DNA from 3 places in the Nocardiopsis sp. NPDC006938 genome. Region 3 is predicted to be linked to each of the others. Evidence: predicted binding sites of a transcription regulator. Region 3 holds the regulator's gene; each other region holds the start of a gene.
The links. The regulator LexA, encoded in region 3, represses DNA repair genes until DNA is damaged. The targets are predictions, from matches to a motif close to TCGAACANNTGTTCGA.
Positions count from the first base shown of each region.

Region 1: the regulator LexA is predicted to act here: its motif matches at 1,279-1,294, upstream of ACFYL4_RS08625 (Rv2578c family radical SAM protein).
Region 2: the regulator LexA is predicted to act here: its motif matches at 1,220-1,235, upstream of recA (recombinase RecA).

Region 1 is NZ_JBIAGA010000004.1:261,297-264,538, forward strand. It holds gene ACFYL4_RS08620 (MFS transporter) at 1-21, shown strand, start outside; gene ACFYL4_RS08625 (Rv2578c family radical SAM protein) at 139-1,269, opposite strand; gene ACFYL4_RS08630 (MetQ/NlpA family ABC transporter substrate-binding protein) at 1,958-2,872, shown strand; gene ACFYL4_RS08635 (methionine ABC transporter ATP-binding protein) at 2,873-3,242, shown strand, end outside.
Region 2 is NZ_JBIAGA010000001.1:364,282-367,523, forward strand. It holds gene recA (recombinase RecA) at 1-1,110, opposite strand, end outside; gene ACFYL4_RS01655 (DUF3046 domain-containing protein) at 1,292-1,486, opposite strand; gene ACFYL4_RS01660 (ATP-dependent helicase) at 1,607-3,242, shown strand, end outside.
Region 3 is NZ_JBIAGA010000011.1:69,422-72,663, forward strand. It holds gene nrdR (transcriptional regulator NrdR) at 1-364, opposite strand, end outside; gene lexA (transcriptional repressor LexA) at 1,025-1,699, shown strand; gene ACFYL4_RS17530 (alpha/beta hydrolase family protein) at 1,750-2,838, shown strand; gene ACFYL4_RS17535 (hypothetical protein) at 2,854-3,242, opposite strand, start outside.

The DNA.
Region 1 (3,242 bases), on a different contig from region 3:
GCCGCCGTTCCCCGGCACTGACACCGGCACTGATCACCGGCACCCGTACACCGGGCCGCGGCGGCAGCCGGGCGAGGGCCCGGGGGAGCGGGGGCCGTACCGGTGGGGCGTGCGAGCGCCCCCGCGCCGGGCACGCCGCTAGGCCACGGGGAGATCGAGTCGGAGCTGCTCGTCACCTCGGGCCGCTCCTCCCGCGGGAGCCTCCCCGCCCCCGGCCTCCCCGCTCCTGCCTTCTCCGGCCTCGTCTCCGCCCGCGCCTTCGGTGCCCCGGGGGGAACCCGGTCTGTTGAGGCCGTACCGGGCGGCGATCTCGCGCACGGCCGTGGTGACGATCCGCTGGTAGGACCGGGGCGCGTAGGAGCCGCCCCCGTACAGCTCGCGGTAGAGCGGCAGCAGGCGCGGATGCTCCCGGGCCAGCCAGGCGCGGTACCACTCCCGGGCGCCCGGCCGCAGGTGCAGCACGACCGGGGAGACACGCCTCGCCCCGGCATCGGCGATGGCGGCCACCGTCTCCTCGATCTGTTCGGCGGAGTCGGTCAACCCGGGCAGGATCGGTGCCATCAGTACCGAGCACTCCAGGCCGCGTTCGCTCAGCGCGCGGACCACGCCCAGACGGGCGCGGGGGCTGGGCGTGCCCGGCTCGACGGTGCGCCAGACCCGGGGGTCCACGGAGCCGACCGAGACCGCCATGCCCACCCGGGTCACCCGCGCCGCCTGTTCGAGCAGGGGTAGGTCGCGCAGGACCAGGGTCCCCTTGGTGAGGATGGAGAACGGGTTGGCGGTGTCCCTCAGCGCGGAGATGATCCCCGGCATCAGCCGGTAGCGGCCCTCGGCGCGCTGGTAGGGGTCGGTGTTGGTGCCCATCGCGATGTGCTCGCCGGTCCAGGACGGGCGGGCGAGTTCGGCGCGCAGCCGCTCGACGGCGTTGACCTTGACCAGGATGCGTGTGTCGAAGTCGTGTCCGCTGTCCAGGTCGAGGTACTCGTGAGTGCGGCGGGCGAAGCAGTACACGCAGGCGTGCGAACAGCCCCGGTAGGGGTTGAGGGTCCACCGGAACATGGGGTCGTCTCCGGGGACCCGGTTGATGACGGACCGGGCGCGGATCTCGATGGCGACCGCCTCGCCGTCCTGTCCCGCGAGTACCGGACCGGGGGCCGGTGCGCCCAGCCCGGCCCTTCCGGTGCCGCGCGAGGGTGCGGGTGCGGCGGGGGCGAACAGAGCCCGCTGCCCGGTGTGGTCGGTTTCCTCACGAAGGTTCTCCCAGCGCATGGGCGTTATTCGAACATGTTTTCGAACTCCTGTCCAGTCGTTCGGCGGGGCTGTGGATCACGCGGTTCACGTGCCCGGGAGTGGCCCGCCCCGGTGAAGGCCTCGCCGCTGGGTTCCACCCCGACGCGCTCCAGGGCGAACTCCACGCCGTGGTCCTCGATCGCCCGGGCCTGGGCGAAGGGTGGGGGGATGGCTGGACGCCGAACGCGTGGTCAGCGTCTCCGCTCGCGTCAACGGCCCCGTTGTCCGCGCACGGGTCACGGCCACGCGGTCCGGATCGGCCGACGCCAGTTCCGGGATGTAGTCGGCCCGTTCTCCGGAAACGACGTGTCCGCTGCGGTCGACGATGGCGTCGAGGTAGTCGGGAATCGGTGAAAGCAACAAGGCTGCCCCCGCGCTTTCGGTCGATTCCGATCTGTGAGTCGCCTCACGGTTCTCCCCTGGTCACGTCGAGTGTAACCCCTTCAGGGCTGGTGGCCGGTCCGGAGGCGAAAGGGAAACAGGGAACGTTGTTCAAGGGGCGTTAACATGACGCGCACACTGTATTGTTGCCGAAATATTTCTGAAGTGCGGTTTGCCTTTTTGGGTTATTCTCCTTTCGTCCAGGAATTCCTCACCGCCCGCTCCGGAACGTTGTCCGGCGCCGCTCCCGCGCGGCGTGCCCGTACCCATGCGAAAGAGAACACCCATGTCCACCACCGAACGCTCCTCCCTGTACCCGCACGGCGCCTCGGCGCTCGCCGCCGCCTCGGCCCTCGCCCTGGCCCTGACCGGCTGCGGACCCGACGGGGGAGACGGCGGTTCGTCCGGAGCCGAGGGGGAGCCCTTCCGGATCGGGGTCGTGGGAGTCAACGAGACCCACCGGCTCCTGGCCCAGCTCGCGGAGGAGGAGCTCGGCCACGAGGTCGAGCTGGTCAACTTCACCGACTACAACCAGCCCAACCCCGCGCTGGCCAACGGCGACCTCGACGCCAACTGGTTCCAGCACATCGCCTACCTGGCCGACTACAACGCCGCCTCCGGCGACGACCTGACCCCGATCGGGCCCACCGAGATCGTCCCGCTCTCCCTGTACTCGGCCGACTACGAAGCGGTCGACGACTTCCGCGAGGGCGACGAGATCGCCGTCCCCAACGACGCCGTCAACCAGGGGCGCGCCATCAACGTGCTGGCCCAGGCCGGGCTGGTCGAGCTCAGGGAGGACACCCCGCAGCCCCAGCCGCGGGACGTGGACGAGGACGCCTCCACGGTCACCGTCACCCCGCTCTCGGCCGAACAGACCGTCAACGCCCTCCAGTCGGTCCAGGGCGCGGTCATCAACAACAGCTTCCTCAACGACGCCGGAATCGACCCGAAGTCGGCCCTGTTCGGCGACGACCCCGGCGACCCCGCCGCGTTCCCCTTCGTCAACGCCTTCGTGGTGCGCGCCGAGGACGGCGACAACGAGGCCCTGGCGGCGATCGCCGCGCTCTACCACGACGACCGCGTCCTGGAGATCGCCTCGGAACTGTCGGAGGGCACCTCCGTACCGGCCGATGTCGACGTCGACGAGCTGCGCACGGCCCTGTCCGACTACCAGGTCGCCATCGGAGACGGTGAATAGATGAGCACGGCGCACCCCGGCGGCGGTCCGCCGCCGGGCACGGCCCTGATCGAGCTGCGGGGCGTCACCCGGACCTTTGGCCAGGGGGAGCGGGCCGTCACGGCCGTCGACGACGTGTCGCTGAGCGTTCACCGGGGCGAGGTCCTGGGGGTCATCGGTTTCTCCGGTGCGGGCAAGTCCACCCTCATCCGGCTCGTCAACGGTCTGGAGAAGCCCACGTCCGGGTCGGTCCACGTGCTCGGCCAGGAGATCTCCGCCCTTCCGGAGCGGAGCCTGAACAGGGTCCGCTCCCGCATCGGGATGGTCTTCCAGCAGTTCCACCTGTTCACGTCCCGCACGGTCGCCGGAAACGTCGCCTACCCCCTGCGCG
Region 2 (3,242 bases), on a different contig from region 3:
CGGAACGGCGGCCTTGGTGGTCTTGGCCGCGGCGCGCTTGGCGGGGGCCTTGGGCTCCTCGGCCTTGACCGGGTCGGCCTTGGGCTCGGCGGGGCCGGAGGCGCTGTCGTCGCCCGAACCGGGGATGCCCAGCTTCTCCTTGATCTTCTTCTCGATCTCCTTGGCCACGTCGACGTTCTCGCGCAGGAAGTTGCGGGCGTTCTCCTTGCCCTGTCCGAGCTGGGTGCCGTCGTAGGTGTACCAGGCACCGGACTTGCGCACGATGGCGTGCTCCACGCCCAGGTCGATGAGGCTGCCCTCGCGGGAGACGCCGACACCGTAGAGGATGTCGAACTCCGCCTGCTTGAAGGGCGGCGCGACCTTGTTCTTGACGACCTTGACGCGGGTGCGGTTGCCGACCGCGTCGGTACCGTCCTTGAGCGTCTCGATCCGGCGCACGTCCAGGCGGACCGAGGCGTAGAACTTCAGCGCCTTGCCGCCGGTGGTGGTCTCCGGCGAGCCGAACATGACGCCGACCTTCTCGCGGAGCTGGTTGATGAAGATCGCGGTGGTGCCGGTGGAGTGCAGGGCTCCGGCGATCTTGCGCAGCGCCTGGGACATGAGCCGGGCCTGGAGGCCGACGTGGCTGTCGCCCATCTCGCCCTCGATCTCGGCGCGGGGCACCAGGGCCGCCACGGAGTCGATCACGATGATGGAGACGGCGCCGGAACGGATGAGCATGTCGACGATCTCGAGCGCCTGCTCGCCGGTGTCCGGCTGGGACAGCAGGAGGTTGTCGGTGTCGACACCGATCTTCTTCGCGTACTCGGGGTCGAGCGCGTGCTCGGCGTCGACGAAGGCGGCGATACCGCCCATCTTCTGGGCGCTGGCCACGGCGTGCAGGGCGACGGTGGTCTTACCGCTGGACTCCGGGCCGTAGACCTCGACGACCCGGCCCTTGGGCAGGCCGCCGATGCCCAGGGCGACGTCGAGCGCGATGGCGCCGGTGGGGATCGCCTCGATGGGCGGACGGTCGTCGTCCCCCAGCCGCATGACGGAGCCCTTGCCGAACTGCCGCTCGATCTGCGCGAGCGCTGTTTCGAGAGCCTTGTCTCGGTCTCCAGATGCCACGGGATTCCCCTGTTGGGTTGATGCTTTTTTCTTCATGATGGGCATGACGCTACGCGGTCGGTACGACAATCGCGACGCTCGTCGTCGGTCCGCCGCAGGCCCAGAGTACCCGAACTCATGTTCGAAATCCGGTGCGAACGCCCGGCGGCCCGGTTTTTACGCGGACTTGGGGAACGCGGGGTCAGCGAACGGAGGCGGGAAGGTCGAACGCGTCACACACGGCCCGCCACACCTCCTTGGCCGCGGTCCCGTCGGCCAGCGCCTGGTTGACCGTGCGGGAGCCGAGGGCCTCGATGACGTAGTCCTTGGCCAGGCTGTCCGCGTAGGCCTCGCCGAACTGGGCGTGCATGTTGTGCCAGAAAACAGTGAGTCTCATCGGCCCCAGTATGAGTGACGGGAGGGGGCCGCGAGGACGTGTCCACAGGACGGGTTCCGGCTCCTCCCGGACCCGGGTGTCCTGCGCCGTTCTGTCGGAACCCTTGGGCAGACTGGTGCGATGAGCGGAGCGACCGACCCCCTGGCCCCCTTCGGACCGGCGACCCGGTCGTGGTTCGCGCGGACCTTCCCGCACGGCCCCACGGCCGCGCAGACCGAGGCCTGGCGGACGATCGCCTCCGGCCGGGACACGCTGGTCGTGGCGCCGACCGGCTCGGGCAAGACGCTGTCGGCCTTCCTGTGGTCCCTGGACCGGCTCACCCACGCCCCGGTGCCCGAGGACCGCGCGCGGCGCTGCCGGGTCCTGTACGTGTCCCCGCTCAAGGCGCTGGCCGTGGACGTGGAGCGCAACCTCCGCCTGCCGCTGGCCGGAATCGCCGCGGCCGCCGCCGAGGGCGGCGAGGACCTCTCCCCCGTCACCGTGGGGGTGCGCACCGGGGACACCCCCGCCCAGGAGCGGCGCCGGATGGCCACCCACCCGCCCGACGTCCTCATCACCACGCCCGAGTCCCTCTTCCTGGTGCTGACCTCCCGGGCCCGCGAGGGCCTGGCGGGCGTGGAGACGGTCATCGTGGACGAGGTGCACGCCCTGGCCGGGACCAAGCGCGGCGCCCACCTCGCGCTGAGCCTGGAACGCCTGTCGGTCCTGCTGGACCGCCCGGCGCAGCGGATCGGCCTGTCCGCCACCGTGCGCCCGCGCGAGACCGTGGCCGCCTACCTGAGCGGGAACGGTGCGAGCGCCCCGGGCACCGTGATCGTGGCCCCGCCCGACACCCCGCACATGGACCTGCGGGTGGAGGCGTCCGCGCCCGACCTGGACGAGCCGGGGAGCCCGCCCGAGGCCTCCGCGGGCGGGGCGCCGGACCCGCGCTCGGGGGGTGCGATGAGCCGGGGCTCGGTGTGGCCGCACATGGAGCGGCGGGTGCTGGACCTGGTCGAGGCGAACCGCTCGACCATCGTGTTCACCAACGGCCGCCGCACGGCCGAGAAGCTGTGCGCCCGGCTCAACGACCTGCACGCCGAGCGCCTGGGCGAGGAGTTCCATCCGGAGGAGGTCGCCGCCCAGGTGATCGGCCAGTCGGGGCAGAGCCGTGGCGGCGCGCCGGTGATCGCCCGCGCCCACCACGGGTCGGTGTCCAAGGCCGAGCGGGCGCTCATCGAGGACGACCTCAAGGAGGGACGGCTGCGGTGCGTGGTGGCCACCTCCAGCCTCGAACTCGGGGTGGACATGGGCGCGGTGGACCTCGTGGTGCAGGTGGCCGCTCCCCCGTCGGTGGCCAGCGGCCTCCAACGGGTGGGCCGCGCGGGGCACCAGGTGGGCGAGACCTCGCGCGGGGTGTTCCTGCCCCAGTACCGGGGAGACCTGCTGGCGACCACGGTGGTGACCGAGCGGATGCGCGCGGGCGGGATCGAGCGGCTGGAGATGCCGCGCGACCCCCTGGACGTGCTGTCGCAGCAGGTCGTGGCGATGGTGGCGATGGACGACTGGGCGGTGGACGACCTCGCCGCGCTGGTGCGGCGCGCGGCCCCCTTCGCGGAGCTGGGCGACGCGGTCCTGGAGGCGGTGCTGGACATGCTGTCGGGCCGCTACCCCTCGGACGAGTTCGCCGAGCTGCGTCCGCGTCTGGTGTGGGACCGCGACGGCGGCCTGCTGCGGGCCCGGCCGGGCGCCCAGCGACTGGCGGTGATCAGCGGGG
Region 3 (3,242 bases):
GGTAGGCGACCTCGTCCAGGTCGCGCATGGGGCCCAGGATGGCCAGGCCGATCTCATGCGCGGGCACCTCGGCCACTCCCCGGCCGCGGATCTCCTCCTCGACCTGCTGGCCGAGTTTGGCGAGGGCGTCCTCGGACACGGGGCGGCCCTGGCAGGCGCGGCGCACTCCGGCGATGATCTTGGTGCGGCTGAAGGGTTCGGTCACCCCGGAGCGCTTGGCCACCATCAGCAGGACGGTCTCCTGAGTGGTGAAGCGGCGCTCGCAGACGGGGCAGGTCCGTCTGCGGCGGATGGCCGCGCCGTCGTCTGTGGACCTGCTGTCGATCACCCTGGTGTCCGGATGACGGCAGAACGGACAGTGCATCCCGGTTCACCTGGCTTTCTCTACCCGACCAACAACCCTAGGCTTCTACTTAACCACAACTTGTTGACCACAGCCCCCATGCCAACACCAGATGTTGTGGTCGAACCTAGGTGTTGAGACGGACGCCCGCAACCCTGGCACCGGCGCGTCCCCAATCCCGGGACAGGGGGCGCCGAAGCACACGGTTCGGGGAGGTGGAAACGGGGATGTGCGGCCCTGGGAGCCGTTTCCCAGGATAAGGGGGCGCGGGCGCGCGGCCCGCCGGACGCCACACCGTGACGCGTCCGAATTCCCCCGCGCCCGTCCGGCGCGCGACGCGGACGCGGCGACGCGAGACGAACCCCATACGGAGGTCGCGCATTCGGACGACAACGGCCCCCCTCGTGTCCGCGCATATGTGCGACCCGGAAAATCGGCGCGCGAAAACACAATGGGAAATCGCCGGGACCCGTCCACGGCTTCTCGAACGCTTGTTTGATATCACCGTGTGCAAGGACTAAAGTTGACCTTGATTTCACACCGGCTTCGCCGTCCGGTCCGCGTGGCCCGTGACCGGCCGCACACGCGGGCCCTGACCGAACCGAACACCGAGGAGGCCCGGCCGTGCCGGAGGACAAGCCCGGAGCCGTCGGCTCAGGACCCACCACCGTTCTTTCGCCCGTGGGCGACCCGGGCGCGTCCGCGCCCGACACCCCCAGACTCACCGCACGCCAGCAGAGCGTCCTCAACTGCATCCAGAAGTACGTCCGCGAGCGGGGGTACCCGCCGTCCATCCGGGAGATCGGCGACACGGTCGGCCTGTCCAGCCCCTCCAGCGTGGCGCATCAGCTCAAGGTGCTCCAGCGCAAGGGGTACCTGCACCGGGACCAGAACCGGCCGCGCGCCGTGGAGCTGCGCACCCCCGGCCGCGGGGCCTCCCAGACCCTCACCCAGGAGGAGCTCACCGCCGACTCCACCCGCGCGGCGTCCGTCCCGCTGGTCGGCCGGATCGCCGCCGGCGGCCCGATCCTGGCCGAGGAGGCGGTCGAGGACGTCCTGGCGCTCCCCCGGCAGCTGGTCGGTGAGGGGCGCCTGTTCATGCTCACCGTGGTCGGCGACTCCATGATCGACGCCGCGATCACCGACGGCGACCTGGTCGTGGTGCGCCAGCAGCAGACCGCCGAGAACGGCGACATCGTCGCGGCGCTGCTCGACGACGAGGCGACCGTCAAGGTGCTGCGCCGGGAGCCGGACGGGCACGTGTGGCTGATGCCGCGCAACGACGCCTACGAGCCCATCCAGGGCGACCAGGCCACCATCCTCGGCAAGGTCGTCACGGTCATGCGCCGCGTCTGAGCTACTGGTCCCGGAGCCGGGGGCGCGGGGCGGGCCGCTACGCTGAGGGCGTGTCGACACCTGCCTGCGCTCCCGTTCCTCCCGCCCCGCACCGGCTCCGGGCCGCCCTGGCCGCCTCCGTGGCCGCCGCGGTCCTGATGGTCAGCGCGTGCGCGCCCGACGACGGCGCCGACCCGGTGCTGCCCGGCGCCCCCGGGCGGGAACGCGAGGTCTCCTTCGAGGGCGGCGGCTTCACGGTGCCCGGAACCTTCACCGCGCCCGCCGACACCGGCGGCACCGTCCCCGGGGTACTCATCATCTCGGGCAGCGGCCCCACCGACCGCGACGGCAACGGCAGTGTGCGCCCCGACGCCGACACCAACCTCAACCTCGCCCGCGTGCTGACCGGCGCCGGGGCGGCGTCCCTGCGCTACGACAAGTTCGGCAGCGCCGACCCGGACCGGATGAGCGAGGCCGAGGAGGAGGCCCTCGACCAACCGGTGGACCCGCTGGTCTTCGACCGGCAGATGGCCGCCGCCTACGCCGAGCTGGTCGCCCAGCCCGAGGTGGACCCCGAGCGCACCCTCGTCCTGGGGCACAGCGAGGGGGCCCTGTTCGCACTGCGCGCCCATGAGGTCCTCGACGCGGAACCCGCCCTGGTACTGGCCGCCCCGCCGGGTACGCGCATGCTCGACCTGATCGACCGGCAGGTCTCCGAGCAGGTGCGCGTCGCCGAGGCCCAGGGCGGCATCGACGAGGCGGGCGCCGCGCGGATGCTGTCCGACCTGCGGGCGGGGCGGGCCTCGGTCCGCTCCGGCCGCGCCCTGCCCGAGACCGACGCCACCGGCCTGTTCGACGAGAACGGCGCCGACTACCTGGCCTGGATCGACGCCTTCGACCCGGTGGAGCTGGCCGAGGACCTGCCCGAGAACACCCCGGTGCTGGTCCTGTGGGGCGAGCGGGACGCGCAGGTGAACCAGGAGGAGGTCGACCGGCTCATGACCGGTCTGCCCGGCGCCGAGCGGGTGGACCTGGCCGGGGCCGACCACATCCTGCGGGAGTACGACGACTCCCCCGGGGCCGTCGCACCCGACGCGGACCGCGCGTTCTCCCCCGACGTGGCCCCGGCGCTGGAGCGCTTCCTCGACGGCCTCTGGTAACGGGGCGGAGCCGCCCTAGTCGTCCTCGGGGGCGGGCAGCTGGTCCACGACGGAGCGGGCGAGGAGCTGGGCCCTCTCCTGCGCCGTCGCGCCGTCCAGGGAGTCGAGTGCGTCGTAGTCGGTGGCGGCGGTGTAGCAGGACTCCAGGTACAGGTTGGAGACCCGCACCCCCACGCAGCCCACCTCGAAGGCGCCCTCCTCCACCCAGGTGAGGGCCTCGTCTCCGAGACCGTCGACCGGGCTGGCGTCGTTGCCGTCCGCCGTGGCGCGCAGGGTGTCGGCGGCGGTGTCCTCGCCTCCCTCGACGGGGGCCGCGACCAGGACGAGGGTGGCGGCGGAGGGCACGGAGCCGCCGGTGCCCTCGGGCGTGGCCCAGCGGCACTGCCATCCGGTGCCGAACGCGT